Regions from separate parts of the Streptomyces sp. NPDC029041 genome, predicted to be linked through region 2. Evidence: riboswitches for the same ligand, from Rfam matches in the RefSeq annotation. Region 2 holds a riboswitch; the other holds the start of a gene.
The links. Region 2 has a riboswitch for S-adenosylmethionine ahead of thrC (threonine synthase). Riboswitches for the same ligand answer to the same signal wherever they lie in the genome.
Positions count from the first base shown of each region.

Region 1: it holds a riboswitch for S-adenosylmethionine, as region 2 does, so the genes downstream of both, AB0F04_RS09215 (aminotransferase class V-fold PLP-dependent enzyme) here and thrC (threonine synthase) in region 2, are expected to answer to the same signal.

Region 1 is NZ_JBEZWO010000003.1:428,454-443,300, forward strand. It holds gene AB0F04_RS09205 (rhomboid family intramembrane serine protease) at 6-758, shown strand; gene AB0F04_RS09210 (Lrp/AsnC ligand binding domain-containing protein) at 755-1,036, shown strand; gene AB0F04_RS09215 (aminotransferase class V-fold PLP-dependent enzyme) at 1,065-2,432, opposite strand; SAM riboswitch class IV at 2,566-2,682, opposite strand; gene trpD (anthranilate phosphoribosyltransferase) at 2,769-3,833, opposite strand; gene AB0F04_RS09225 (cytochrome bc complex cytochrome b subunit) at 3,969-5,591, opposite strand; gene AB0F04_RS09230 (Rieske 2Fe-2S domain-containing protein) at 5,588-6,661, opposite strand; gene AB0F04_RS09235 (c-type cytochrome) at 6,658-7,470, opposite strand; gene AB0F04_RS09240 (heme-copper oxidase subunit III) at 7,552-8,172, opposite strand; gene AB0F04_RS09245 (hypothetical protein) at 8,317-8,718, shown strand; gene AB0F04_RS09250 (Ig-like domain-containing protein) at 8,812-10,065, opposite strand; gene AB0F04_RS09255 (cytochrome c oxidase subunit 4) at 10,198-10,596, opposite strand; gene ctaD (cytochrome c oxidase subunit I) at 10,593-12,329, opposite strand; gene coxB (cytochrome c oxidase subunit II) at 12,326-13,291, opposite strand; gene AB0F04_RS09270 (aminotransferase class V-fold PLP-dependent enzyme) at 13,579-14,847, shown strand, end outside.
Region 2 is NZ_JBEZWO010000005.1:161,358-176,204, reverse strand. It holds gene AB0F04_RS14175 (VOC family protein) at 1-317, opposite strand, end outside; gene AB0F04_RS14170 (hypothetical protein) at 362-2,392, opposite strand; gene AB0F04_RS14165 (hypothetical protein) at 2,528-2,773, opposite strand; gene AB0F04_RS14160 (helix-turn-helix transcriptional regulator) at 2,888-3,727, shown strand; gene AB0F04_RS14155 (DUF397 domain-containing protein) at 3,711-3,902, shown strand; gene AB0F04_RS14150 (hypothetical protein) at 4,156-4,962, shown strand; gene AB0F04_RS14145 (hypothetical protein) at 5,173-5,742, shown strand; gene AB0F04_RS14140 (carboxylesterase family protein) at 5,744-7,303, opposite strand; gene AB0F04_RS14135 (NADH:flavin oxidoreductase) at 7,398-8,519, opposite strand; gene groL (chaperonin GroEL) at 8,728-10,350, opposite strand; gene AB0F04_RS14125 (cold-shock protein) at 10,686-10,889, opposite strand; gene AB0F04_RS14120 (MoaD/ThiS family protein) at 11,335-11,610, opposite strand; gene thrC (threonine synthase) at 11,713-12,999, opposite strand; SAM riboswitch class I at 13,018-13,174, opposite strand; gene AB0F04_RS14110 (glucosyl-3-phosphoglycerate synthase) at 13,355-14,299, shown strand; gene AB0F04_RS14105 (trehalose-6-phosphate synthase) at 14,373-14,847, shown strand, end outside.

The DNA of each region.
Region 1 (14,847 bases), on a different contig from region 2:
TGTTCATGATCAGCAAGTGGAGCGCGTCGATCATCCGGGCCGGCCGATCGGTCCGGGGATCCTCGGCGCCGGTGACGTACGCACTGATCGCCGTGTGCTGCGCGGTCTTCCTGGCCGGGCCCGCCTCGGGACTCAATCCGGCGTACGGCACCGGCGACGAGGTGCTCGCGGTGCAGCGGGCCTACTTCCGGCGCTGGGGGGTGATCCCCGCAGAACTGTTCGAGGGGTCCGCGGGGGCGGCCCTCACCCCCGCGACGGCGCTCTTCGTCCACGGCAGCTGGGTCCACCTGCTCGGCAACATGCTCTTCCTCTACGTCTTCGGGGCGATGACCGAGGAGCGGATGGGCCGGGTGCAGTTCATCCTGTTCTACGTCGGCTGCGGCTACCTGGCCCTGCTGGGCTACGCCGTCGCCAACGCGGACTCCGATCAGTCCCTGGTCGGGGCCTCGGGGGCGATCTCGGCGGTCCTCGGTGCATTTCTGTACCTGTTCCCCCGGGCCCGGGTGACCAGTCTCCTGCCGTTCCTGTTCTTCCTGCCGGTGCGCTTTCCGGCATGGGTCGTCCTGCCGTTCTGGGCGGCGCTGCAGTGGCTGGCGGCGGGACGGGCCCCGGACGCGCCGGGGGTGGCCTACCTGGCCCACCTGATCGGTTTCGGTCTGGGCTTCGGCTACGCGTCGGTCCGCTACGGCCGCCCCACCGGCCCCACTAGAGTGAAGGCCGCCCCTGCTCCGGCTCCCGAGGGAGAGAACCAGCCGTGATCACCGCGATCGTCCTCATCAAGACCAGCGTGGACCGGATCCCCGAGATCGCCGAGTCGATCGCGGCGCTGGACAGCGTCAGCGAGGTCTTCTCCGTCACCGGCACCTACGACCTGATCGCGATGGTCCGGGTGAAGGAGCACGAGGACCTGGCGGAGGTCATCCCGGGCCGGATCAGCAAGATCCCCGGGGTGGAGGGAACCGACACGCACGTGGCGTTCCGCACGTACTCGCAGCACGACCTGGAGGCGGCGTTCTCCATCGGGCTCGACAACTAGGGCGCGTCGGTCCCCCCGGGGCGGCCGGTTAGGCGGAGGTGTCCGGCACGCAGCGGCCGTCCTGCGTGCGGTAGTTCCACTGCGCGCCGTCCGTCACGAGCTCCTTCACCGCCCGCACGAACCGCTCCACGTGCTCGTCGGGCGTGCCGGCGCCGAAGCTGACCCGGATGGCGTTGAGCGACTTCTCCCCGGGGGCGGCCTCGGGCGACCCGCACTCGCCCTGCGTCTGCGGGTCGCTGCCGAGCAGGGTGCGCAGCAGCGGGTGGGCGCAGAACAGCCCGTCCCGTACGCCGATGCCGTACTCGGCGGACAGGGCGGCGGCGAAGTGGGAGCTGTTCCAGCCCTCGACGACGAAGGAGAGCACGCCGACGCGCGGCGCGTCGTCCCCGAAGAGGGACAGGAACCGCACCTCGGGCACGTCGGCGAGACCGTCGCGCACCGTGCGGACCAGGTGCTGCTCACGGGCGACGAGGGTGTCGAAGCCCGCCTCGGTCAGCGCCTTGCAGGCCGACGCGACGGCGTAGGCGCCGATGACGTTGGGCGAGCCGGCCTCGTGGCGCGCGGCGCTGTCGTGCCACTCCACGTCCACTCCCCCGTCCTCGCGCCGGCTGACCTTGCGGCTGGCGCCGCCGCCCGCGAGGTACGGCTCGGCCGCGCGCAGCCAGTCGGCGCGTCCGGCCAGGACGCCCGTGCCGAAGGGCGCGTACAGCTTGTGCCCGGAGAAGGCGACCCAGTCGACGTCGAGGTCCGCGACGGACACGGGGTGGTGGGGGGCCAACTGGGCGGCGTCCAGGACGATCCGCGCACCGTGGGCGTGCGCGGCCGCCGCGAGCTCCCGCACGGGCCACAGCTCGCCGGTGACGTTCGAGGCGCCGGTGACGCAGACCAGCGCCGGCCCGTGGGGGTCACGGCCGGCGAGGGCGCGCTCCAGGGTCCCGACGGCCTGCCGGGGGGTGCGCGGGGCGTCCAGGTAGGTGACCCGGGCCTCCTGCCAGGGCAGCAGGGAGGCGTGGTGCTCGGTCTCGAAGACGAAGACCTGGCAGTCGGCGGGGAGGGCGGCGGCCAGCAGGTTGAGGGAGTCGGTGGTCGACCGGGTGAACACGACCTGGTCGTCCTCGCGGCAGCCGAGGAACTCGGCCACGGTCCGGCGGGCGTTCTCGAACAGGTCGGTCGACAGCTGGGACAGGTACCCGGCACCGCGGTGCACGCTGCCGTAGTACGGCGCGTAGGCGGCGACGTCGTCCCAGACCCGCTGGAGCGCCGGGGCGCTGGCGGCGTAGTCGAGCGCGGCGTAGGTCACCTCACCGCCGGTCACGAGCGGCACGGTGACATCCCGCCCCAGAACGGGCAGCGGGGCACAAACGGACTGGCCGGCGGCAAGGGTGGAGACAGACATGACGGAACTCCCGTGAAGGCAGGTGGAATCCGCCCGCGAGCGCGTACGGCTCGAGCGGGGGTGAAAGGAAAAGGGGATGCGGAGGCGGGGCTCTGCGGCCCTATCGCATTCGCTGGTTCACGGAAGACTCCTCGTCACGCGCTTGCCGCAGACCTCGCTGCCTGCGGCCCGGTCTTCACCCGGGGCACCCCGCCACGGACGGAGGGTTGCCGGACAGTCGGCCGGGGCCTCATGACTGTCACTCATGACCTGTTCAGGAACGTACGCGAAGAGATCGGCGCCCCGCAACCCGAGTCCGGATCGCGGGACGCCGGTCGTTCCGCCGACGGGGGTCCGCTACGCGTTGCTCGCGGCCACCCAGCGCTCCAGCGTGCGCTTGGCCGCCCCCGAGTCGATGGACTCGGCCGCCTTCGCCATCCCGGCGGCGATCTGCTCGGCCAGGGGCGCCGCGGTGGGCTCCAGAGCCACCAGGGCCGCCGCCGAGTTCAGCAGGACCGCCTCGCGGACCGGGCCGGTCTCGCCGTCCAGCAGGCGGCGGGCGACCTCGGCGTTGTAGGAGGCGTCGGCGCCGCGCAGCGCCTCCACCGGGACGAGTTCGAGGCCCACGTCACGCGGGTCGAAGGCCTCCTCGGTGACCTTGCCGTCCCGGACGGTCCACACCCGGGACGTGGCCGTGGTGGTCAGTTCGTCGAGGCCGTCGTCGCCCCGGAAGACCAGGGACGAGTTGCCACGCTCGGCGAAGACTCCCGCGACGATCGGCGCCATGCGCGGGTCCGCCACACCGACCGCCTGGGCACGGACCCGGGCCGGGTTGGTGAGCGGGCCGAGGGCGTTGAACACCGTGCGGATGCCCAACTGGCCGCGGGCGGCACCCGCGTGGCGCAGCGCCGGGTGGAACTTCACCGCGAAGCAGAAGGTGATCCCGGCCTCGTCGGCGACCTCCGCGACCCGGTGCAGCGGCAGTTCCAGGTTGACCCCGAGCTTCTCCAGCACGTCGGAGGCCCCGGACGCCGAGGACGCGGCCCGGTTGCCGTGTTTGACGACCTTGGCGCCGGTGCCGGCGACGACGATGGAGGACATCGTGGAGATGTTGACCGTCTTCGCGCCGTCGCCGCCGGTGCCGACGATGTCGACCGTCGCCCCGGGCACCTCGATCACGTTGGCGTGCGCGTACATCGTGCGGACCAGGCCGTTGATCTCCTCGACGGTCTCGCCCTTCGCGCGCAGGGCCACGACGAACCCGGCGATCTGCGCCTCGGTCGCCTCGCCGCGCATGATCCGGTCCATCGCCCAGGCGGTGTCGTCCGCGCTCAGGTGCCTGCCGTCCAGCAGGCCGTTCAGCAGCAGGGGCCAGGAGCGGCCCGCCGCGGTGTCGCCTCCAGCGGGGGTCACAGCGCTCATAAGCCGCTCCAGGGTCAGGCGTCCCGCACTGCGGGACGAGAGTCTCAACGGGTCCACCCTATCCAGCCCCGGGCAGGGCGAAGGGCCCCGTCCGGTGATCGGACGGGGCCCCTCTGTGGCGTGGCGAAGCAGTGATCAGTGGTGGCCGTGGCCGCTCGTGATCTCCCGGTACTCCTCGGCGGTGGGCTTCGGGATCTGGGCGCCCTCGCCGTAGTAGGCGTCGCTGAGCTTGGCGCGCAGCTTCTCGGAGCCCTTCACCTTGCGCTCGACACCGTTCTCGTCGACCGTCGGGCCGATCTCGGCCGGCTTGTACTGCTCGTGCGCCGTGAGCGTGTACATCTGCTCCTGGCTGAGCGGCTCGTGCACCTCGATGAACTCACCGTGCGGCAGGCGCTTGATGATGCCCGACTCGCGGCCGTGCAGCACCTTCTCCTTGTCCCGGCGCTGCAGGCCGAGGCAGATGCGCTTGGTGACGACGAAGGCGATGACCGGGCCGAGGAAGAACCCGATCCGGACGAACCAGGTCACCGCGTTGATCGACAGATGGAAGTGCGTGGCGACGATGTCGTTGCCACCGCCGATCAGCATGATGATGTAGCCGGTGACCCAGGCGACACCTACGGCCGTGCGCGTCGGGGCGTTGCGCGGGCGGTCCAGGATGTGGTGCTCGCGCTTGTCCCCGGTGACCCACGACTCGATGAACGGGTACAGGGCGATGATCGCGAGGAAGACACCGAACAGCACCAGCGGGATGAACACGCCCAGCACGAGCGTGTGACCCCAGAGGTTGATCTCCCAGCCCGGCATGGCGCGGACCAGACCCTCGGCGAAGCCCATGTACCAGTCCGGCTGGGCACCGGTCGACACCTGGTCGGGACGGTAGGGGCCGAGAACCCAGATCGGGTTGACGGTCGCGATGCCGGCGATGGCCGCGATGGCACCGAAGACCAGGAAGAAGAAGCCTCCGGCCTTGGCCATGTAGACCGGCAGCAGCGGCATGCCGACGACGTTCTTGTTGGTCCGGCCGGGACCCGCGAACTGGGTGTGCTTGTGGTAGAAGACCAGGATCAGGTGGCCGACCACGAGCCCGAGCATGATGCCCGGCAGCAGCAGGATGTGGATCGAGTAGAACCGGGCGACGAAGTCGGTGCCCGGGAACTCCCCGCCGAACAGGAACATCGAGATGTACGTGCCCACGATCGGCATGGACAGGATGGCGCCCTGCGTGAAGCGGACACCGGTGCCGGAGAGCAGGTCGTCCGGGAGGGAGTAGCCGGTGAAGCCGGTGAACATGCCCAGGACGAACAGCAGGAAGCCGAACAGCCAGTTGATCTCGCGCGGCTTGCGGAACGCGCCGGTGAAGAAGACGCGCATCATGTGCACGAACATGCCGGCGAGGAAGATGATCGCCGCCCAGTGGTGGATCTGCCGGATGAGCAGACCGCCGCGGACGTCGAAGCTGATGTCCAGGGTGGAGGCGAACGCCTCCGACATCAGCTGCCCCTGAAGCGGGACGTAACTGCCGTGGTACTCCACCTCGTTCATCGACGGGTGGAAGAACAGCGTCAGGTACACACCCGTGAGGATGATGATGATGAAGCTGTAGAGGCAGATCTCACCGAGCATGAAGGACCAGTGGTCCGGGAAGATCTTGCGCATGTTGGCCTTGGCCAGGGAGTAGATCCCGAGGCGGCCGTCGGCCCAGTCGGCGACCCGCTCACCCGCGGGTGCCTTGCGGCGATTCTGTGCAGTGCTCATCCGCGCTCCCAGAAAGCAGGGCCGACGGGCTCTTCGAAGTCGCCGAGCGCCTCGAGGTAGCCCTCGTCGTTCACGCCGATGCGGAGCTGCGGCAGGGCGTGACCGGCGGGACCGAAGATCACTCGGGCACCGTCGGAGAGGTCGAAGGTGGACTGGTGGCAGGGGCAGAGCACGTGGTGCGTCTGCTGCTCGTACAGGGAGATCGGGCAACCGACGTGGGTGCAGATCTTCGAGTACGCGACGATGCCCTGGTGCGACCACTCGAGCTCGCGCTTGTCCTTGATGTCCTCCGGCTGGATCCGGACGATCATCAGGGCGGCCTTGGCGATCTCGTTCTGGAAGTCGTGGTCGTGCTCCTCCAGGCCCTCGGGCTTGGCGAAGGTCAGCGACCCGACCGCGACGTCCGAGGGACGCAGCGGCTCGTTGGTGTTCATGTTGACGAGCAGCTTGCCCTTGGACCACAGCGTGTGGCGGAGCTTGGTGCCGGGCAGCGGACCGAGGTCACGCAGCAGCACGACGCCGGAGAGCGGCACCAGCGTGAGCGCGCCGAGCATGGTGTTGCGGATCAGCTTGCGGCGGCCGAGCGCGGACTCCTTGGCGCCCTGCTTGAAGTCGGCGAAGACCTTCTCGCGGACCTCGGGCGACGCCTCGATGGGGTGCCGCTCGTCGGCGACCTCCACGTCCGACATCAGGGTGCGGGCCCAGTGGACGGCGCCCGCGCCGATGCAGAACAGCGCGATGCCGAGCGTCATGCCCAGCGCGAAGTTCAGCGCGCTGATGTGGCCCAGCGGGAAGATGTAGACCGACTTGTCGACCGGGATCGCCACGAAGGAGGCGATGAAGGCGACGGTGGCCAGCATCGACACCGTGAACAGCAGGGCGACCGAGCGCTCGGACCGCTTGGCGGCCCGCTCGTCGATGTCCTGGACTCGGTGCTCGTGAGGGGGCAGGCCCGGGTCGGCGAACGGGTTCTTGTCGTCCGCGACGCTCACCGCGCCGTGCCCGTGCTCGTCATGTCCTGCGGACTGCGCGGCAGGCAGGTTCTCTTCTGGAATGTCTTGGCTACTCATGACTTCTTGGCCTTTGCGGTCCGGGCGGCGACCCACACGGCGACGGCGATCAGACCGCCGAGACCGAAGATCCAGCCGAACAGGCCCTCGCTGACCGGCCCGAGGCCACCCAGTTCGAGGCCGCCGGGGCTCTCGGTCTTTTCGCTGTTGACCGCGTCGAGGTACGCGATGATGTCCTTCTTGTTCTTCTCCGACAGCGTGGTGTCGGGGAAGGACGGCATGTTCTGCGGGCCGGTCTGCATGGCCTCGTAGATGTGCTTCGGGGAGACGCCCTCGAGGTCCGGCGCGTACTTGCCGTGCGTCAGCGCGCCGCCCTTGCCGGTGAAGTTGTGGCACTGCGCGCAGTTGGTGCGGAACAGCTCACCGCCCTTGGCGATGTCGGCACCCTCGGGGCCGTACTGCTCCTCCGTCGGAACCGACGGACCGGCGCCCAGCGAGGCGATGAACGCCGCGAGCTGGTCGATCTCGGCCTGCGAGTAGATGTTCTTCTTCTCCGGGACCTGGGGGCCCTGGGAGGTGGCGGCCGGCATACGGCCGGTGGCCACCTGGAAGTCGACGGCCGCGGCGCCCACACCCACCAGGCTCGGCCCGTCGGAGGTGCCCTGACCGCCGGTGCCGTGGCAACTGGCGCAGCCGACCGAGTAGAGCTTCTTGCCCTCCTCGATGGTGAGGGACTGGGCGGTTTCGTCGGCCTGTGCCTTGTCCGCGGGTGCGAACACGGCGTACAGCCCCCCGGTGCATGCCAGCGCGAGGAGTAGGACGACGAGCGCCGCCAACGGGTGGCGTCGTCGTGCGGAGAGCTTTTTCACGGATTACCCCGGTGTCAGGATCTTCTGCGTCGATGCTTCTGGGATGCGCGCTTCGTCGAGCACGCGCGGATGCGGGCCCTGCTACTTGATCATGTAGATCGTGGCGAAGAGACCGATCCAGACGACATCGACGAAGTGCCAGTAGTAGGACACGACGATCGCGGCCGTCGCCTGCTCGTGGGTGAACCTACTGGCCGCGTAGGTCCGGCCCAGGACCAGCAGGAAGGCGATGAGACCGCCCGTCACGTGCAGGCCGTGGAAGCCGGTGGTCAGGTAGAACACCGAGCCGTACGGGTCGGAGGACAGGGACAGGCCCGCGTCCTTGACCAGCTCCGTGTACTCGAAGACCTGACCGCCGATGAAGATCGCACCCATCACGAACGTGACGATGAACCACATCCGGAGCTTCTTCACGTCACCGCGCTCGGCGGCGAAGACGCCGAGCTGGCAGGTGAGCGAGGAGAGCACCAGGATGGTGGTGTTCGTCGCCGAGAACGGGAAGTTGAGATGGGCGGCCATCTCCTTCCAGTGATCGGGACCCGTCACCGATCGCAGGGTGAAGTACATCGCGAAGAGGGCCGCGAAGAACATCAGCTCGGAACTCAGCCAGATGATCGTTCCGACGCTGGTGAGGTTCGGCCGATTGACCGACGGGTGCGCGTGCCCGGTTTCTACTGTCGTTGCTGTCGCCACGACCGACATTATGTCGGTCGCTTATCCCGCCCTCACTCCGGGGGGTGCCGTTCGGAGTGTCTTCACCGTTCGTACCGGTGTTGACGTGGTGTTCAAGGGAGTAGCATCCGGCCCACGGGCCTGTCCTTACGACGCTGACGTCACGGAGGAACAATGCAGCCGACCGCCACGGTGCTGGTCTACAGCGACGACTCCAACACCCGAGAGCAGGTGCGGCTCGCCACGGGGCGGAGGCCGGCTCCGGACGTCCCGGTGGTGGAGTTCGTGGAGTGCGCGACTCCCGCCGCTGTGCTCACGGAGCTGGACCGGGGTGGGATCGACGTCTGCGTGCTGGACGGGGAGGCCGTGCCGATGGGGGGCATGGGTCTTTGCCGGCAGATCAAGGACGAGGTGTTCGAGTGCCCGCCGGTGCTGCTGCTGATCGGGCGGCCTCAGGATGCGTGGCTGGCGACGTGGAGCCGGGCGGAGGCGGCGGTGACGCTGCCGGTGGAGCCGGTGGAGTTCGCCTCCGCGCTGGCTTCTCTGTTGCGGGAGAAGGCGGCTTTGAACGCCTAGGGGGCCGGTTCGCCTCGTTGTTCGGCGGCTGCGGGCGCGTGGGGGTGTTCGCGCAGTTCCCCGCGCCCCTGAAGGCGATGCCCCCGAAGGCGTCTAGACGCTCTGGGGCCTCAGGCGGGCCCTGTCGGCCTCCGTGGGGCCGTCGGGGGTGCCGCCCAGGAGGGCGCTGCCGGTGCGCCACTTCGCCCAGTCGAGGTTCCAGTCGCCGTAGCCGTTGCCGAACGGCGCCATCGTGTCGCCGCCGGAGTTGATGACCTTGACGATGTCGCCCTCGCGGACGGTGTCGTAGAACCAGGCGGCGTTCTCGGTGCTCATGCCGGTGCAGCCGTGGCTGACGTTGGCGAAGCCCTGGGAGCCGACCGACCAGGGGGCGGCGTGGACGTACTCGCCGCTGTTGGTGACGCGGACGGAGTGGTGGACGATCAGGTCGTAGAAGTCCGAGGCGCCGATGCTGGCGCTGGTCATGCGGACGGTGCCCTCCTTGGCCAGGACGACCTTGACGCCGTTGCGGGTGTCGTAGCCGGGCCTGCCCGTGGTGACCGGTATCTGGCGGACGATCTCGTCGTTCTTGTAGACGGTCATCTGGTGGGCGGCGGCGTCCGTGACGGCTATGAGCTTGTCCCCGGTGGTGAAGGTCAGCGGCTTGGCCTTGCCGCCCCGCATCCGGTCGCCGATCTTGATGCCCTGCAGGTTGCTGCGGACCTGGACGGTGGCCTGGGCGGGCCAGTAGTCCTTCGGGCGGTAGTGGAGCTTCTTGTCGTCCACCCAGTGCCAGGCGCCGTCCGTGGCGGGCGTGGAGGAGACCTTGAGGGCACGCTCCACGACGGCCCGCTGGGCCTTGTCCCTTACGGGCTGGCTCAGCTCGGCGGTGACGGGCTGGCCGACGCCGTAGGTGCCGGTCTTGGGACCGAAGGTGACGTCCAGGCGCTTCTTGGTGGTGGGCTTGCCGGTGTCGAAGGTGACGACCTTGCGGCCGGGCGCCCCGTCCTCGTCCTCGGTGCTCACACGGACCGTGTAGCTGGCGTTGGCGGCGAGCGGGGAGGTGCTGTGCCAGCGGCTGCCGTCGGCGGCGAGTTCGCCCGCCACGTAGCGTCCTGAGGCGTCGTGGGCCGTGACGTCCGTGATGCGCCCGTCGGAGTCCTCCACTATTTCCAGGGGCTTGTCCGGATCCGCCTTCTTGCGGTCGCCGTCGGGGGCGTTGAAGGAGATCTGGTCCGCGGCGTCGTAGGGGCGGGCGGCCAGGGGGTTGCCGTCGGAGCCGCAGGCGGTGACGCCCGCGCTGAGGGCTATCACCAGCAGCGTGCAGCTGACGACGGTGCGGGGGCGGGAGATCACTGTGTGGCTCATGACCTCACGCTAGGAACGGGAGTCAAGAGCGGCACGCCGAACGACTCGTACGAGTGACATCCATGACGGCAGAAGGAAGGGGCCCGGACGCTCCTGTCGGAGTGTCCGGGCCCCTTGGGCGCTCGGCGCGTGCTACTGAGTGCGGTTCTCACCGCGGTAGTACTCGAAGACCCAGCCCCAGACGCCGATCAGGATGATCGGCAGCGAGAAGTACATCAGCCACCAGCCGATGGCGACCGAAAGAAAGGCGAGCGCGCCGCCGATGCCGAGCGAGAGCGGCTGCCAGCTGTGCGGGCTGAAGAACCCGACCTCGCCGGCGTCGTCCGCGACGTCCGCCTCCTTGTCGTCCTGCGCGCCGACGTCCACCCGCTTGGCCGTGAAGCCGAGGTAGAAGCCGATCATGATGCACAGGCCGAACGCCAGGAAGAGCGCCGTGGTGCCGGCCGGCTCCTTCGACCAGAAGCCGTAGACGACGGCCATGGCGAGCACGAAGACGCTCAGCCACATGAACATCTTGCCCTGGATCTTCACTTGCCGGCCTCCTTGCCGCCAGCGAGGGCCTTCTCGCCGTGACCGGCGTTCTCGAGCTGGTCGAGAGCGGCGATCTCCGGGTGGTGCAGGTCGAACGCCGGGGATTCACTGCGGATCCGCGGCATGGTGATGAAGTTGTGCCGCGGCGGCGGGCAGGAGGTCGCCCACTCCAGGGAGCGGCCGTAGCCCCACGGGTCGTCGACGCCGACCGGCTTGCCGTACTTGGCCGTCTTCCACACGTTGTAGAAGAACGGCAGGATCGACATGCCGAGCAGGAACGAGCTGATCGTCGAGATCGTGTTCAGCGCGGTGAAGCCGTCGGCCGCCAGGTAGTCGGCGTAACGACGCGGCATGCCCTCGGCGCCCAGCCAGTGCTGGACCAGGAACGTGCCGTGGAAGCCGATGAACAGCGTCCAGAAGGTGATCTTGCCGAGGCGCTCGTCCAGCATCTTGCCGGTCCACTTCGGCCACCAGAAGTGGAAGCCGGAGAACATCGCGAACACCACGGTGCCGAAGACGACGTAGTGGAAGTGGGCCACCACGAAGTACGAGTCGGACACGTGGAAGTCCATCGGCGGCGAGGCCAGGATGACACCGGTCAGACCACCGAAGGTGAAGGTGATCAGGAAGCCGGTCGCCCAGAGCATCGGCGTCTCGAAGGACAGCGAGCCCTTCCACATGGTGCCGATCCAGTTGAAGAACTTCACGCCGGTGGGTACGGCGATGAGGAACGTCATGAAGGAGAAGAACGGCAGCAGCACACCGCCGGTGACGTACATGTGGTGGGCCCACACCGTCACGGACAGACCCGCGATCGCGATGGTCGCGCCGATCAGACCCGTGTAACCGAACATCGGCTTGCGGGAGAAGACCGGGATGACCTCACTGATGATGCCGAAGAACGGCAACGCGATGATGTACACCTCTGGATGGCCGAAGAACCAGAACAAGTGTTGCCACAGCAACGCGCCGCCGTTGGCGGAGTCGAAGACGTGGGCACCGAACTTGCGGTCCGCCTCCAGGGCGAACAGGGCCGCGGCCAGGACCGGGAAGGCCAGCAGGACCAGGACACCGGTCAGCAGCACGTTCCAGGTGAAGATCGGCATGCGGAACATCGTCATGCCCGGGGCGCGCATGCAGATGATCGTGGTGATGAAGTTGACCGAGCCGAGGATGGTGCCGAAGCCGGAGAAGGCCAGGCCCATGATCCACATGTCGGCGCCGATGCCCGGGCTGCGGACCGCGTCCGACAGCGGGCTGTAGGCGAACCAGCCGAAGTCGGCCGCGCCCTGCGGGGTGAGGAAGCCGCCCACCGCGATGAGCGAGCCGAACAGGTACAGCCAGTAGGCGAACATGTTCAGCCGGGGGAAGGCCACGTCCGGCGCGCCGATCTGCAGCGGCATGATCCAGTTCGCGAAGCCGGCGAACAGCGGCGTCGCGAACATCAGCAGCATGATCGTGCCGTGCATCGTGAACGCCTGGTTGAACTGCTCGTTCGACATGATCTGCAGACCAGGCCGGGCGAGCTCGGCGCGCATGAGCAGCGCCATGACGCCGCCGATGACGAAGAACGCGAACGACGTGGCCAGGTACAGCGTGCCGATCGTCTTGTGGTCCGTCGTCGTCAGCCACTTGACCACGACACTGCCGCGGTTCTGGCGCCTGACCGGCAGCTCGTCCTGGTAGTGGGACCCTGCTGCCGCGGCACCCTGGGGTTCGTTGAGGATGCTCACAGGTTGTTCGTCTCCCGGTTCTTCTCGTGGCTCGTCTGCGCGATGCCGGCAGGAACGTAACCGTTCTGCTGCTTGTCCACGAGGTCCTTGAGGTGCTGCTCGTAGCGCTCGGGGGAGACGACCTTCACGTTGAACAGCATCCGAGAGTGGTCGACGCCGCAGAGCTCGGCGCACTTGCCCATGAAGGTGCCCTCCTTGTTGGGGGTCACCTCGAAGGCGTTGGTGTGGCCCGGGATGACGTCCTGCTTCATGAGGAACGGCACCACCCAGAAGGAGTGGATGACGTCACGCGAGGTGAGGACGAAGCGGACCGTCTTGCCCTTGGGCAGCCACAGGGTCGGGCCCGGGTTGCCCGTCTGCGGGTTGCGCGTGCCCGGGGTGCCGCAGTCGTAGACGCCGCCGGCGCCTGCCGGGAAGTCCTTCTTGAACCGGTCCGGGATCGCGTCCAGGTCCTTCGAGGTCTTGGCGTCCCCGGTGGAACCGGCGACCGGCTCGATGTAGTTGAAGCACCAGCTCCACTGGAAGCCGACCACGTTGACCGTGACGTCGGGCTTCTTCTTGAGGCTGAGGAGCTCGGACTCGTCACGGGCGGTGAAGTAGAACAGCACCGAGACGATGATGAGCGGGACCACGGTGTACAGCGCCTCGATGGGCATGTTGTACCGGGTCTGCGGAGGAACTTCGACCTTGGTGCGGCTGCGCCGGTGGAAGAAAGCACTCCACAGGATCAGACCCCACACCAGCACGCCGACGGCGAGCGCAGCCGCCCAGGACCCCTGCCACAGGGAGAGGATCCGCGGAGCCTCTTCCGTGGTCGGGGTGGGCATACCAAGGCGGGGGAAGTCTTCCCAGTTGTACGAGCAACCGGTGGCTGTCGCCAAGACCAGGCCCGCGGTCAGTGCCTGCAGCAGCTTCCGCCGCATCGGGCGCCGCGGCGAGCGGTCGGAGCCGTTGGGACTCACGTAGCGCCTTCCCGAGAGTCTCGCCCGCGCGGATCGGCTGCGGCCTGGCCTTCTCGCTGGTCGGTCGCCGCCCTGCGTCGGGCAGGGGTTTGGATGTTTATGCGGACCAAACCCTAGCCGACGCCCTCCGGGGGTTCTCGGGGAGGGGTGCCTACTCACCCGGGCGGTTCGCTGAATTGGCGGCTGCGGGTGGTTTGTGGCTGTTCGTGCCCTGCGACGGAGCCGCAGATGTCGCAGCCCGCGCCCCTTTGGGGGCGTCCGTGTGCTGGGCGTTCTAGCGTTGCCCTGTGGGTTACTTCGATGCTGCTTCCGGTGCTCCTCTTCATCCTGTCGCCCGGCAGGCTCTGCTGGCCTCGCTCGACGAGGGGTGGGCGGATCCCTCGCGTCTGTACAGGGAAGGGCGGCGGGCCCGGCTGCTGCTGGACGCCGCGCGGGAGGCCGCCGCCGAGGCCGTGGGGTGCCGACCGGACGAACTGATCTTCACCTCGTCCGGAACCCGTGCCGTGCACACGGGGATTGCCGGGGCGCTGGCCGGGCGCAGACGCGTCGGGCGCCACCTGATCGTGTCAGCGGTCGAACACTCTTCTGTCCTCCATTCGGCCGAGCTGCACGAGACGGACGGCGGTTCGGTCACCCAGGTGACCGTCGACCGGGGCGGGTCGGTGGATCCGGTCGTCTACGGCGATGCCCTGCGCGCCGACACGGCGCTGGCGTGTCTGCAGTCGGCCAACCACGAGGTGGGCACGGAGCAGCCGGTCGCGGCGGTGGCGGAGCGGTGCCGGGAGGCCGGGGTGCCGTTGCTGGTGGATGCGGCGCAGTCCCTGGGATGGGGGCCGGTGGAAGGGGGCTGGTCGCTGCTCACGGGCAGTGCGCACAAATGGGGCGGGCCGTCCGGGGTGGGGCTGCTGGTCGTGCGCAAGGGGGTGCGGTTCGCGGCGCAAGGGCCGGTGGACGAGCGGGAGTCGGGGCGGGCGCCCGGTTTCGAGAACCTCCCGGCGATCGTGGCGGCGGCCGCGTCACTCAGGGCCGTTCGGGCCGAGGCGGCCGAGGAGGCGGTGCGCCTGCGGGAGCTGACGGACCGGATCCGGGCGCGGGTGCCGCGACTGGTGACCGACGCCGAGGTCGTCGGTGATCCGGCGCGCCGGCTGCCCGGGGTCGTCACCTTCTCCTGTCTCTACGTCGACGGCGAGGCGCTGCTGCACGAGCTGGACCGCGAGGGTTTCTCCGTCTCGTCCGGATCGTCCTGCACGAGCAGCACCCTGACGCCGAGCCATGTGCTGCGGGCCATGGGTGTGCTGAGTGAGGGAAATGTGCGGGTTTCGCTGCCCCTCGGGGCGGCCGAGGAGGAGGTGGAGAGGTTCCTGGAGGTGCTTCCCCGGGCGGTGGCCGCGGTGCGGGAGAAGCTGGGGGCGCCGGTTCCCGAGACGGTGGTGCGGGAGGCCGACGAGCTCGTCGTGGACTCCCTGGGCAAGAGGTGCCCGATCCCGGTCATCGAACTCGCCAAGGTCATCGGCGACGTGCCGGTGGGCGGTCTGGTCCGGGTCCTGTCGGACGAC
Region 2 (14,847 bases):
AGGGAGTCGACCTCGCCGAGCACGCACGCGAAGCTGACGCTCATCGCCGGTGCCTGCTCGGGAACGCTCTCCGCCGAGACGAGGAGGACGTCCTGGAACGCCCACCGGCGCAGGTGCGTCAACGTGCCGGGAATGCTGAACAGTTCGAAGAACCCGAGCCCGCGGACCCAGAAGTCCACCGAAGCCGCCAGATCGCTCGTGGGGATCGTCACGAACGCGGGCATGCCGTAGATGCCGCGGAACGGCTCCGGCGCGACGGCGTCAGGACCGGGCGGGGGCACAGGGCTCATCTCGAACGCGTTGTAGTAGTCGCTCATGCACCCCACCCTCCGGCCTCACGCGGCGTGAGGGTCAAGCCCGATCAGCCGGAGAGCTGGAGGAGCACCTCCTCCTCGTCCGCGTGCCTTTCCTCCTGTTCTTCCAACGCCCTGTCGGCCAGGGCGTTGACCGCCGCGTTGAAGCGCTCCATCGAGGTGGGGCGGTCCGGGCCCAGGACGTACTCCTTGAGGGTCCGGCGCTCGGGTGCCATCGGGTCGTGCCGCGGCTCGCGTACCGAGTCGAGGATCTCCGGCAGCCGGTCGCAGTCCCGGTCGAGGAGGTAAGCGCCCCCGGCGGTGGTGTACGCGGCCCGGAACGCCTCGTCGCTCAGGCCGTTCGCGTTGGTCAGGACGTACGGTTTGAGGCTCGCCACGAAGTCCGCCACCACGGACGACACATCGCTGACGAGGATGTCCGCCTGGTCGAAGCACGCGTACAGCGTGGGCAGTTGCCGAGTGATCACCTGGTGCCGGGCGGGGCCCCGGCTCTCCCAGAAGATCCGGTGCCAGGCGGCACGCAGCTCGCGCCACTCCGCCTCCCCCTCCAGGCCGGCCACCCGGGCCTCGCGCGTCTGCTGCGCGTCGTCACCCCTGAGCCGCCCCGACAACTCGCCGAGCCGGGCCTGGATCTCGGCGAGCCGCGGCCGGGCGGCGGCCATAGCGGCCTCGGCCTCCCGTGCGTCGCGCCGCTCGTTGTCGGCGCGCAGCAGCTCCCGGACGGCCCGGTCCGCCTCGGCCGCCCCACGCGAGCGCTTCCCGGTGAGGGGGTGCGGCTTGTAGAGGACCCGTACGTTCTCGGCGAGCAGCTTCTCGACCAGCCGCACGCCCATCGGGATCAGCGACGTGTGGCAGTCGTCGTCGCTCCAGCCCTCCCAGGTCGGCGCGTACAGCACGGTCGGCAGCGGCCCCGGCACATGGTCGGCGTGCAGCCGGATCGACGACAGCTGCGGGCGGCCCACCTCGACGATCGCCGAGTCGCTGATCGCGTGCCGCACCCGCTGGTAGCGGTCCCGCCCGGCCCGCCCGGCCACCCAGATCTCGTCGTACACCTTGCTGACCCGGTTGCTGCTGGCGAGCTTGTCGCTGTCGCCGTGCCCGATGAACACGTGCTTGGCCTCGGCGACGCGCAGCATGTGCACGTTCTTGCCCGCGTTGCCCGGGTAGAGCACCACCCGCAGTTCGGGCAGCTCCAGCTGCGCCACGTCGTCGGCCTTCGGCACGCACACGACCGGGATCGACGTACGGCCGAGGTAACGGAACGAGGCCCGCTCCCGCAGGATGATCAGCGGCCGCCGGTCGAGCTGCTCCAGCGTCTCGATCCACATGTTGACCTGGTACATGAAGTCCCGGGACACGGACGCGAAACTGAAGTACAGCGCCACCTCCGGCCGGTAGCCGGCGAGTTGGCGGTTCACCTCGGCGATCACCTCGTCACCCGACGGCATCCGGCGGGCCCGGCGCAGCTGTCCCAGCAGCGCCGCGACGGCTGCGGCCGCGAGCCCGGCGGTGAGTGCGAAACCGATGCCCGCGGGCTCCCAGGCCCCCGCCGCGAGCGCGACGAGCAGACCCGCGTGGGCGGGCAGGTCCAGGTGCAGCAGCTTGCGCAGGAACCGCCGGTAGAGAAGAGCGGGCGGGGGCGTCGGTATGCCCGCCCCGCTCATGTCGAGGTTGCGCACGACGACCGGCAGGATGCGCCGCCGCCGGATGGCGTGATGCACCGCCGTGTACAGCACCACCAGCGTGAAGTGGGCACTGAGCACGGCCAGCGCGGCCACCAGCACCGCGTCCGGCGCGTCCATGCGCTCGGCCAGGGCCAGCAGCATCACCGTCCGCACGGCGAACCGCAGCGTGCGGGTCAGCTGCAGCGCGGCCAGCCGCCGCACGAAAGCGGGTGAGCGGGTGTGCAGCACCTCGTCGGCGGCGTACGTCACCGCCGAGGCGGCGGCGAAGCCCCACAGCGACGGAAGCAGCGCGAAGACGGGCAGCGCGGCGAATCCGGCGGCGAACAGGAACACGAGCAGAAGGTCGGTCTTCCCACGCACACGCAGGACACCGCACAGCCAACGGAACGTCATAAGACAGGATTCCTCTGGGGAAAGGATGTGTTTTCCGGAGTGGCGAGCGGTGGGGCGAACGCCGGTGTATGCGCGATACGCCTGTTCGACGGCGGTGAAGGGCGAATGGTTGTACATCTACCGTTGGCCATTACTTCACCGTGACTTCGTCTCCTGGTTGACCTGCCGCACACGGGCCCGCAGGGTCTCCCTCACGGGCAGCGAGCGCAGCACCTCGGTCAGGTGCTCGGCCGTCCGTACGTTGCACCGCCCCAGATCGACCAGGGCGAACGGCTCGTCACTCGCCCCGGTCACGGGGTCGACGCCCAGCGACGGCAGCACGACCCCGACTCCGGCGAGGGCGTCCCGCAGCGATTGCACGATCTCTTCGGTCGAACACACTTCCTTCTACCTCCACGCTGAGTTCTCGGTTCACCACACAGCGTGGCCGAAGTGCCCCTAGCCTGGCCAGATACGGCGGTCCAACAACCCGATCTGTTCGACAGGGAGTTGCCCATGCCCGGCTCCAGGGATCTCGACCCGTCCTCCTCCCCGCGGGCCCTCCTGGGCGCGGAACTTCGTCACGCCCGCGAGAAGGCCGGCCTGAGCCAGGAGGAACTGGGCCAGCGGCTGTTCGTGAGCGGGTCGTTCATCGGGCAGTTGGAGGCGGGGACGCGGAGGTTGCAGGCGGAGTACGCGCGGTTGCTGGATGAGGAGTTGGGGGCGGGGGACTTCTTTCAGCGGAACTGTGGGGCTGCGGCGAAGTCGAAGTATCCGGAGCACTTTGCGGAGGCGGCGGAGGCGGAGGCGGCAGCTGCGGAGATCAGGCAGTTCGCGCCGCTCCTCATTCCCGGACTGCTACAGACCCCTGCGTACGCACGGGCGGTGTTCCGCGCCTACCGGCCTACAGCACCGGAGGAGGTGATCGAGGAGTTGGTGACCGCCCGGATGGACAGGGCCCGCATCCTCGACGATCCAACAAGCCCGTTGTTGTGGATGGTGATTGACGAGGCTGCACTGCGGAGGGAGACCGGTGGGCGAGAGATCATGGCAGGAGCGCTACGCCATGTCACGGCCCTGATCCACAGGAACCGGATCATCGTGCAGGTGCTGCCGTTCGGCGCGGGAGCCCACGCGTCGATGGAGGGCTCCATGAAGCTGATGGATTTCGAGGACGCGCCTCCGTTGCTCTACTTCGAAGGAGTCGGCACGGGACGGCTGGAGGACGACCCGGCAACCGTCCACCATCAGCGGCGCACCTTCCAGCTCCTCACCGCCTGCGCCCTCTCCCCGGGCGGATCCCTGGCTCTCATCGAAGACATCGCGCAGGATTACGGCCATGAGGAACACGCCTGAGTGGTACAAGTCCAGCTACAGCGGCGGCAGCGGCGGCGACTGCCTGGAAATAGCCGACGGCCACCGCTCCCTCATCCCCGTTCGCGACTCCAAGAACCCCGAAGGCCCGAAGCTCGTGTTCCGCGCCACCGCCTGGACCACATTCGTCGAGAACCTCAAGGACGAGACAGCCTGAGCTTCGGGACCCGGGCTTCGAGCCCTCTTTTCAAGGAATGGGTGGTGGGCTTCAACCCACCCTCCCACCCGGTGGGTTGACGCGGAGCATCCGACTTGCCACGGACAGTCACGCGCGTCTAACGTTCCCTGCACAAAAGCAACAGCCCCCGCCCGGTGCGCCAACACCTGCGGGGGCTTAACCAACGAGATCGAAAGCAGTCGATCCCATGGCTGACGCCAACTTTAGTGCTGCCTCCCCGTCCGCGCACCCCATGGCGGGCCCGGGCTACGGCAAACGCACGACCCCCGGCCAACCCTCGCGCACGAACCACGACTTCGCCCACCTCTCACCCCGCGAAGCCGCCATCGCCACGTACCTCGACCGGCTCCCCGACGGCGCCGACATCTCCGTGAAAACGCTGGCCAAACACCTCCCCTACGGCCAGTGCGCCCTCGGCACCGCCCTCAACCGCATCCAGCAGGCGGGCCACCTGCGCCGGGGCCGGGAGTGCATCACGGCCGACGACGGCAGCTCCCGGTGGATCACCCGTTCGTGGTGGTCCCGCACCGCACGGGATGACGACTGGTGGACCGCCTTCACCCGCGGCGACGTACCGCAACAGCCGGCACGCCCCACCCGCTCCCGCGCCCACGTCCTCCTGGCCGCCCTCGGCCGCACCGCACCCGTCCTGACCCTCTCCGAGGCGGACTGCGCGACCCTCGCCCCACTCGTGACGGGCTGGTTCGAACGGGGCGCCTCGGAGGACGACGTCCTGCGTGCGCTCACGGCCGGCCTGCCGACGCCCGTCCACCACCCCGCCGGCCTGGTCCGCAACCGCCTGACCGGCAAACTCCCGCCTCCACCCGCCCCACGTCCGCCTCTCCGAGTCCTGGAGTGCTCGAACTGCGGCGCCCCGGGCCGCCCGGAAACCCTGCCAGGGGGGCGTTGCAGCACCTGCCGGGGCGAACGCGCCCCCGCGCAACCCTCCGCACCACTGCCCGCCCCCGCAGTCCACGAGCACGCGGCCCAGATCCGCACTGCGATGCACCAGCGACGAGAAGAGAGGACACATACATGACGGCTCCTACCGGTTCCCTCATGGCCGTGGAGATCTCCTCATCGACCGCGACAACCACACCCTCACCGTCTTCAGCGAGCCGAGAGACGGTCGCTACCGGCAGGTCACGCCACACCCCTGGGGCGCCACCGTCGAGCTCCCCGCCCCCGTCGACATCACCCTGGACACCGGGAAACTCAAGGACTACTCCGACTGAGGACAATGGGCACCATGAACCACGCTCAGCTCACCGCCCTGGGCCGTGCCCTCCGTGTCATCGGCGAGCACGGCGAGGCCCTCACCTCCGACACCCCGGACGGCAAACTGCACGAGGTCAAGGCCGACCTGAAGCGCGCGCTGGACCTGCTGGAGGACAGCGTCACCACGGCCGCGCCCAGCACACGCTGCCCCGAGCACCCGAACGGCCCGGTCGACGAGGCCGCCCCCGACCTGTGCCTGCTGTGCGAGACGCGGCGCAGGGCGGCCCGCCGGGCCGAGTTCAACGGGCCCACCCCCCAGCAGCAGCCCACCGAGCCCGCACCGTCCCGCTACGGCGTGCGCGGCGACCGCCCCCAGCCCCAGCAGCGCTGGCTGGCGGAGCTGTGGAACGGCCAGGCCTGGCAGCTGTGCGGCACCCCGCGCCGGGACCGCCGCGAGGCGGAGCTGTTCATCGCCGCCCAGCGCAAGGCACCCCGGGCCGCCATGGCGTACCGGCTGGTGCACGAGTTCACCGACTACGAGGTGCTGCGGGTGTGGGGGACGCCGATGCGGGTCGACATCGAACCCATGGGCAACCTGTAGGTCATGCCAGCAGCGGCAGGGGCCGGAACTCGTGCCCCTCCCACAGCCGCCGCGACGCCTCCTCCGGGTACGCCCGCACCTCCGGCTCCGCATCCAGCACCTGCACCAGCCGCCGCTCGTCGTCGTACGCCGGCCAGCCCGGGTCGCCCGAACGCGCGAAGGACGTCCAGGACGCGCGGAAGCGGGACGACAGCGACAGCGCCTCGGCGGACGGCTCCGTGCCCGCGAAGAGCAGCAGCCCCAGGTCCGCCCCGAACGTGCCGAACAGCAGCGGGATGTCCAGGGCGTGGCAGGCGCCGAGCGCGCCGCCGTTGCCCGGGGCGGGCCAGGTCAGTTCGTAGAGGTGCGCGCGTCCGCCGCCCGCCCGCTGCGCCCGGGCGAGGTGCAAGGTGGGCATGCTGAACAGCCAGTCCGTCTGGACACGTTCATAGAGCTCCGAAGGGGAGGACTCCGGGAAGGCCGCGCGGTAGGCCTGCTCACCGTCGGGGCCGGGGGCGAAGAGACGGAGGGCCGAGGCCGCCCGCTCCTGGCTGATCTGCCCGAGTTGGCCGGCCATGGCGACGAACAGCCGGTACTCGTCGCGGTTGTGGCCGACGAGCAGTTCCACGTCCTTCGCCGCACCGGCCGCCAGCGCCTGCCACGGCGTGGCCGGCAGCACCTCGCCGTCGACCACCGGAGAGAACGGCGTGACCGTCGGCGCCGCCTGGCCCCAGCGGTCGGTGTACTGGGGCATCTTGAGACCCAGCGCCTCGCCCGCCGAGGTCAGCTCGCGCGGGGCGATCGTCGACAGGTCGGCGACCGTGGGGCGCAGGCCCACCTCGGCGGCGAGGGCCGTGCCGATGTCGCGGGCCAGGGCGTCGGAGAAGAACGTCCCCGGCACGCTCTGCGCGATCGCCCGCCGGAACAGACCGGCGGCCCGGGGCATGCAGAGCAGTGCGGCGACCGAACCGGCGCCGGCCGATTCGCCGAAGACCGTGACCTGGCCGGGGTCGCCGCCGAAGGACGCGATGTTGTCCCGCACCCATTCCAGGGCGGCCACCTGGTCGAGCAGGCCGCGGTTGGCGGGCGCTCCCTCGATGTGGGCGAAGCCCTCCATGCCGACGCGGTAGTTGAGGGACACGACGACCACGTCACCGTCGGTCGCGATGTGCCGGGCGTCGTAGCCGGGGCTGCCGGCGTGGCCGAACTTGTAGGCCCCGCCGTAGATCCACACCAGCACGGGGCGGTGGGCCGCCGGGTCGGGCTCGGGGGTCCAGACGTTGACCGTGAGCCAGTCGTCACCCTGGGGCACGTCGATCAGACCCGGACCGCCCATCAGGCCGAGGTCCTGCGGGGGCGGCGGGCCGAAGGCGTGTGCGTCGCGTATGCCGTCCCAGGCGGGGGCGGGCCGCGGGGCCTGGAAGCGGGCCTCGCCCACCGGCGGCGCGGCGAAGGGGATGCCGCGGAAGACGGCGAGGCCCTCCTCGTTCCGTCCGCGTAACGCACCGGCGGTGGTGCGCACCACGGGGCCGGGCTGCTCTGAGGGGCCGCCCGGCGAGGGGCGGGAGTCGGTCGTCGTCATCTGCGGGGTCTCCTCAAGGGGTGCCGGTGAACAAACGTCCGATCAGTCTCCTTGATCGGCGCAGGCCGATCCAGACACCCCGTCCGGAGGGAGGTCAGCTGAGGGTCTTCAGCGCCGCCGGGTCGTACGCGGCCAGTTCCTCGAAGCGGCCGTCCAGCACCTTGCGCGCCCACTCGGGGTCCTGGAGCAGGGCGCGGCCGACGGCGACCATGTCGAACTCGTCGCGCTCGAAGCGGTCGAGGAGGTTGTCGAGGTCGCCGACCTCGGCGCTCTCGCCCTGGAAGGACTTGAGGAAGTCGGTACCGTCCAGGCCGACGGAGCCGACGGTGATGGTGGGCTTGCCGGTGAGCTTCTTGGTCCAGCCGGCCAGGTTGAGGTCCGAGTCGTCGAACTCGGGGACCCAGTAGCGGCGGGTGGAGGCGTGGAAGGCGTCGACACCGGCGGCGGCCAGCGGCGCGAGGATGGACTCCAGTTCCTCCGGCGTCTCGGCGAGGCGGGCGCGGTAGGCCTCCTGCTTCCACTGGGAGAAGCGGAAGATGACGGGGAAGTCGGCGGAGACGGTCTCGCGGACGGCCGCGACGATCTCCTCGGAGAGCTTGGCGCGGGCGACGCGGTCGCCGCCGTAGGCGTCGGTGCGGCGGTTGGTGCCCTCCCAGAGGAACTGGTCGAGCAGGTAGCCGTGGGCGCCGTGCAGTTCGACACCGTCGAAGCCGATGCGCTCGGCGGCGGCAGCGGCCTCGGCGAACGCGCCGATCACGGCGTCGATGTCGGCCTGGGTCATGGCCTTGCCGGTGGGCTCGTCGGCGCCGATGCGCAGGCCGGAGGGGCCGACGGCCGGGGCGTCGGCGAACGGGGGCTCGCCCTGGTTGCGGACCATGCCGATGTGCCACAGCTGCGGCACGATCGTGCCGCCGGCGGCGTGCACCGCCTCGGCGACCTTCGCCCAGCCGGCGAGCTGCTCGTCACCGTGGAACCGCGGCACGCTGTCGCTCTGCCCGGCCGACTCGTGGCCGACGTAGGTGCCCTCGGTGACGATCAGGCCGACTCCTCCGGCGGCGCGGCGCGCGTAGTACGACACGACGTCCTCGCCGGGGACGCCGCCCGGGGAGAACATGCGGGTCATGGGCGCCATCGCGATCCGGTTCGGAACGGTCAGGCCGCCCAGCGTTACGGGCCGGGACAGGATTTCGGCGGCGCGGGAAGCGGCGACGGTCACGGGGGTCTCCTTGGGATACCGGACAGTGCACGCATACCGGTCAGTATGTGCACACGCATAGGACCTAGTGTTCAACCACCCGGTCCGGTCGCGCCATCCCGCCCCCGCTGTGATCCCGCACACGCCGGAGGGCGGCACCCCCTGCCGGAACAGGGAGTGCCGCCCTCGGTAAGGACGTTGATCAACCCGGGAGATTCCCAGGGGTCGATCAGAAGTCCATGTCACCGCCCGGCATGCCGCCGCCGGCGGGCGCGGCGGCCTTCTCCGGCTTGTCGGCGATGACGGCCTCGGTGGTGAGGAACAGCGCGGCGATGGAGGCGGCGTTCTGCAGGGCGGAACGGGTCACCTTCGCCGGGTCGATGATGCCCTCGGCGATCATGTCGACGTACTCACCGGTCGCGGCGTTCAGGCCGTGGCCGACGGTGAGGTTGCGGACCTTCTCCACGACGACGCCGCCCTCGAGACCACCGTTGACGGCGATCTGCTTCAGCGGGGCCTCCAGCGCGAGCTTCACGGCGTTGGCGCCGGTCGCCTCGTCACCGTCGAGCTCCAGCTTCTCGAAGACCTGGGAGGCCTGCAGCAGGGCCACGCCACCACCGGCGACGATGCCCTCCTCGACGGCCGCCTTGGCGTTGCGCACGGCGTCCTCGATGCGGTGCTTGCGCTCCTTGAGCTCCACCTCGGTGGCGGCACCGGCCTTGATGACCGCGACACCGCCGGCGAGCTTCGCCAGGCGCTCCTGCAGCTTCTCGCGGTCGTAGTCCGAGTCGCTGTTCTCGATCTCGGCGCGGATCTGGTTGACGCGGCCCTGGACCTGGTCGGCCGAGCCGGCACCGTCGACGATGGTGGTCTCGTCCTTGGTGATGACGACCTTGCGGGCCTTGCCCAGCAGGTCGAGCGTGGCGTTCTCCAGCTTGAGGCCGACCTCCTCGGAGATCACCTCGCCGCCGGTGAGGATGCCGATGTCCTGCAGCATCGCCTTGCGGCGGTCGCCGAAGCCCGGGGCCTTGACGGCGACGGACTTGAAGGTGCCGCGGATCTTGTTGACGACCAGGGTCGACAGGGCCTCGCCCTCGACGTCCTCGGCGATGATCAGCAGCGGCTTGCCGGACTGCATGACCTTCTCGAGGAGCGGCAGCAGGTCCTTGACGTTGCTGATCTTCGAGTTGGCGATCAGGATGTACGGGTCGTCGAGGACGGCCTCCATACGCTCCATGTCGGTGGCGAAGTACGCCGAGATGTAGCCCTTGTCGAAGCGCATACCCTCGGTGAGCTCCAGCTCCAGACCGAAGGTCTGGGACTCCTCGACGGTGATGACGCCTTCCTTGCCGACCTTGTCCATGGCCTCGGCGATGAGCTCGCCGATCTGGGTGTCGGCGGCGGAGATGGAGGCCGTGGAGGCGATCTGCTCCTTGGTCTCGACGTCCTTCGCCTGCTCCAGCAGGGCGGCGGAGACGGCCTCGACGGCACGCTCGATACCCCGCTTGAGGGCCATCGGGTTGGCGCCGGCGGCTACGTTGCGCAGACCCTCCTTGACCAGGGCCTGGGCGAGAACGGTCGCGGTGGTCGTACCGTCACCGGCGACGTCGTCCGTCTTCTTGGCGACTTCCTTGACCAGCTCGGCGCCGATCTTCTCGTACGGGTCCTCGAGCTCGATCTCCTTGGCGATGGAGACACCATCGTTGGTGATCGTGGGCGCGCCCCACTTCTTCTCGAGGACGACGTTGCGGCCCTTGGGGCCGAGCGTCACCTTGACGGCGTCCGCGAGCTGGTTCATGCCGCGCTCGAGGCCGCGCCGCGCCTCCTCGTCGAACGCGATGATCTTGGCCATGTGAAGTGGTCCCTCCAGGACTGGGGGTGATGACTCCGGACCGCGCCCGCGCCCGCGACGGACGGCTCGCTTGCCTCGTGGGTTCCTTCCCCACCCGGCCTGCGGGCCTCACCGACCCGGTCCTTACGTTGTCACTCTCACCTTCAGAGTGCTAACGCAATGATTAGCACTCGGGCATGGCGAGTGCAAGCGCCTCCCGGGGATCGGGCGGTCACGTCAGCCCCCGGCGAACACCCCCGGCATGCGCTTCGAGCAGGCCGAAGGGCCCGCACCCCCCGGGGGGTGCGGGCCCTTCTCAGAAGACCGGTCGCTTGAGCGTTGGTCGTGGTGCGCGTTCAGGCAGAGACGCGAACCATGTCGGCCTGCGGTCCCTTCTGACCCTGCGAGATCTCGAACTCGACCCGCTGGCCCTCTTCAAGGGTGCGGTAGCCGTCCATCTGAATCGCGCTGTAGTGGACGAAAACATCCGCACCACCGTCGACCGCGATGAAGCCGTACCCCTTCTCCGCGTTGAACCACTTGACGGTGCCCTGAGCCATGCCTAACTCCCCTATTACTGGCCCTTGCACAGATCCACACTTCGCGGATCCGGGTCAGACCTCACCCCCCACGGTTGGGGGCGTGCGCCGGAACGCGTCGACCGCGGCTGAATGTATCTGTCCAACTGCCGTCTGCAACAGGTCAATCGGACGAGAAATCTGGACGCGCAGGGTCCGGAATGTGGGGAGAATTCGCCCGAATTCAGGGCAAGTCGGGCCACACAAAGGGAACAAAAGCCGCAAAAGACATACACACTTTGGCTACATCTTGTCGGGCTCGTAGCGGGAATTCAGGGTTCCGATCAGGGAATCGGGGCCGCGTTCCCCAACTGTACCCCGCTCAACCACACAGAATTGCCCCCTCCGCTTCTCTCACGGAGGGGGCAATTCGATAAACTCTCAGTGACGGTCGTTACCGAAGGTAACAACCAGCCGACCGACCGGTTCAGCCGCCGGCGACGGCGGGAATGATCGACACACCGGCACCGTCCGGCGTCGCCGTCTCCAGACCCTGCTCGAACCGCACGTCGTCGTCGTTGACGTAGACGTTGACGAACCGCCGCAGCTTGCCCTGGTCGTCCAGCACGCGGGCGGCGATCCCGGTGTGGTTCTTCTCCAGATCGGCGATGACCTCCCCGAGGTTCGCGCCCTCGGCGGCGACCTCGGCCTGCCCGCCGGTGTAGGTACGCAGGATGGTGGGGATCCGAACGGTGACGCTCATCGGGATATGACCTCCGGTTTCGATTGAGCTACGGCTGGGGCGCGTCCTCAGGGGCGCGGGGAACTGCGCGACCAGCCCCCACCGGCCCGCAGCGAACGACGATCAGACGAGCCCGGCCTCACGGAACGAGTCCAGGTTGGGCCGGATGGTCGCGGTCAGCCCGGTCCCGGCCACCGCATCCAGCGTCTTGAGGCCGTCTCCGGTGTTGAGCACGACGGTGGTCTTGGAGGTGTCGAGAGCCCCGCTCTCGATCAACTTCTTCGTCACCCCCACCGTCACCCCACCGGCGGTCTCCGCGAACACACCCTCGGTCCGCGCCAGCAGCTTGATCGCCTCGACGACCTGCTCGTCCGTCACGTCCTCCACCGCACCGCCGGTCCGCCGCGCGATGTCCAGCACGTACGGCCCGTCCGCCGGGTTGCCGATGGCGAGGGACTTGGCGATGGTGTCCGGCTTCTGCGGGCGCACCACGTCGTGCCCGGCCTTGAACGCCGTGGACACCGGCGAACAGCCGAGCGCCTGCGCGCCGAAGATCTTGTACGGCTTGTCCTCGACCAGACCGAGCTTGATCAGCTCCTGCAGACCCTTGTCGATCTTCGTGAGCTGGGAACCGGAGGCGATCGGCACCACGAGCTGGTCCGGCAGCCGCCAGCCGAGCTGCTCACAGATCTCGTACGCCAGGGTCTTGGAACCCTCCGCGTAGTACGGCCGCAGGTTGACGTTGACGAAGCCCCAGCCCTCACCGGCCGGGTCGCCGATCAGCTCGGAGCAGAAGCGGTTCACGTCGTCGTAGTTGCCCTCGATGCCGACGAGCTCGCCGCCGTAGATCGCTGCCATGACGACCTTGCCCTGCTCCAGGTCGTGCGGGATGAACACGCAGGAGCGGAAGCCGGCGCGGGCGGCGGCGGCCCCCACGGCGCCGGCGAGGTTGCCGGTGGAGGAGCAGGAGAGCGTGGTGAAGCCGAAGGCGCGGGCGGCCTCCAGGGCCTGGGCGACGACACGGTCCTTGAAGGAGTGCGTCGGGTTGCCGGAGTCGTCCTTCACGAACAGCTTCCCGGCGTCGACACCCAGCTCACGCGCGAGGTTGTCGGCCTTGACCAGCGCGGTCCAGCCCGGGTTGATGTTCGGCTTGTCCGCCACGTCGGCCGGGACGGGCAGCAGCGGGGCGTAGCGCCAGATGTTCGCGGGACCCGCTTCGATGCGCTTGCGGAGCTCTTCGGTGTCGTAGGCCGAGAAGTCGTAGGCGATCTCCAGCGGGCCGAAACACTCCTCGCACGCGAAGACCGGGCCGAGGGGCACGCGGTGGCCGCACTCGCGGCAGCTGAGCGCGGCGGCGGGGCCGAGGTCTACGGTGGATTCAGTGGTGCTTGCAACAGTCTGCGCAGCCATGTGAGGCGAGGCCCTTTCTCCTCATCTTCCTCACGACGCATCTCGCCGTGAGACGGATTTGGCACCTTCCCGAGCCGGGAGCCTCGCGCGTGTGGTCGCCAGTGACCTACGAGTACCGACTGGAGGGTTGCCGGGGCTTCATCGGGCCGTTTCCCTCTGCCCCTCTGGATGAGCTGTATGTGGTTGTAGGCGGCGGGTGACCCCGGACATGTGATGGTCATCCGCGTTGTTCAAGACTGTAACCGACGACCAGGAGAGTTGAGATAGTCGTCCGAACCGCGAGATGACTGCATCCGTCAGCCGCTACCGCGGCGGGCAGTCCGTCCCGCCGAGAGCACGCAAAGGAGCCGCCACGGTGCTGGAAGAAGTCGAGCGCTGGCTGAGCACCCGTTCCTGGTCAGCGAACGAGCGCCCGCTCCACCAGATCCTCGCCGCCAAGCAGCGCACGGGCCGGTCGGTCAGTGTCGTGCTGCCCGCGCTGAACGAGGAGGAGACGGTCGGCGACATCGCCGCCGTCATCCGCCATGACCTGATGCTGCAGGTCCCGCTCGTCGATGAGCTGGTCGTCGTCGACTCGGGGTCGACCGACCGCACCTCCGAGGTGGCCGCCGCCGCGGGCGCGCGGGTGGTGCACCGGGACGAGATCCTCCCCCGCCTGCCCGCCGTGCCCGGCAAGGGCGAGGTGCTGTGGCGCTCACTGCTCGTCACCCGCGGGGACATCGTCTGCTTCGTCGACGCGGACCTGAGGGACTTCTCGTCCGACTTCGTCTCGGGGATCGTGGGCCCCCTGCTCACGGACCCGGACGTGGACCTGGTGAAGGCCATGTACGACCGCCCCCTCGGCGGTGCCGCCGGGCAGGGCGGCCGGGTCACCGAGCTGATGGCCCGCCCGCTGCTCAACATGCACTGGCCCCAGCTGGCCGGCTTCGTGCAGCCGCTCGGCGGCGAGTACGCGGCCCGCCGCTCACTGCTGGAGCAGCTGCCGTTCCCCGTCGGGTACGGCGTGGAGCTGGGCATGCTGGTGGACGCCCTGCACCTGGTGGGCCTGGACGCCCTCGCCCAGGTGGACGTGGGGGTGCGCAAGCACCGGCACCAGGACGGGCAGGCGCTGGGCCGGATGGCCGCCGCGATCTACCGCACCGCCCAGCTGCGGCTGGCCCGCGGGCATCTGATCCGGCCGTCCCTGACCCAGTTCGAGCGGGGGGCGGACGGCTTCGAGCCGCGGACTCACTCCGTGGACACCGAGGAGCGCCCGCCGATGGTGGAGATCGCCGAGTACCAGGCGCGGAAGGCGGCCTGACCGGGGCCCTTTTCGGCCGGGTGCGGCAGATCCGCACGTTTGAGCGTTCGGGGGCCGGGCTAGGTTGAGGCTTATGTCTTCGACGTACGGTGCTGCACAGGTGCTGGTGGCCTCCAACCGTGGCCCGGTCTCGTACACGGTGGGTGAGGACGGTTCGCTGGACGCCAAGCGGGGCGGCGGCGGGCTGGTGTCCGGGCTCTCCGCGATCGGCTCGGACGCGGACGCGCTGTGGGTGTGCTCGGCGCTCTCCGACGGTGACCGGGAGGCGGTGCGGCGCGGCGTCGGCGAGGACGGCGTGCGGATGCTGGACATCCCGGCCGACGTGCACGCCGACGCGTACAACGGCATCGCCAACTCGGTCCTGTGGTTCGTGCACCACATGCTCTACCAGACGCCGCTGGAGCCCGTCTTCGACGCGGAGTTCCGGCGGCAGTGGGCGTCCTACGAGGCCTACAACCGGGCGTTCGCCGAGGCGCTGGCGGAAGAGGCCGCGCAGGGCGCGGCGGTCGTGGTGCAGGACTACCACCTGACGCTGGTGCCGGGCATGC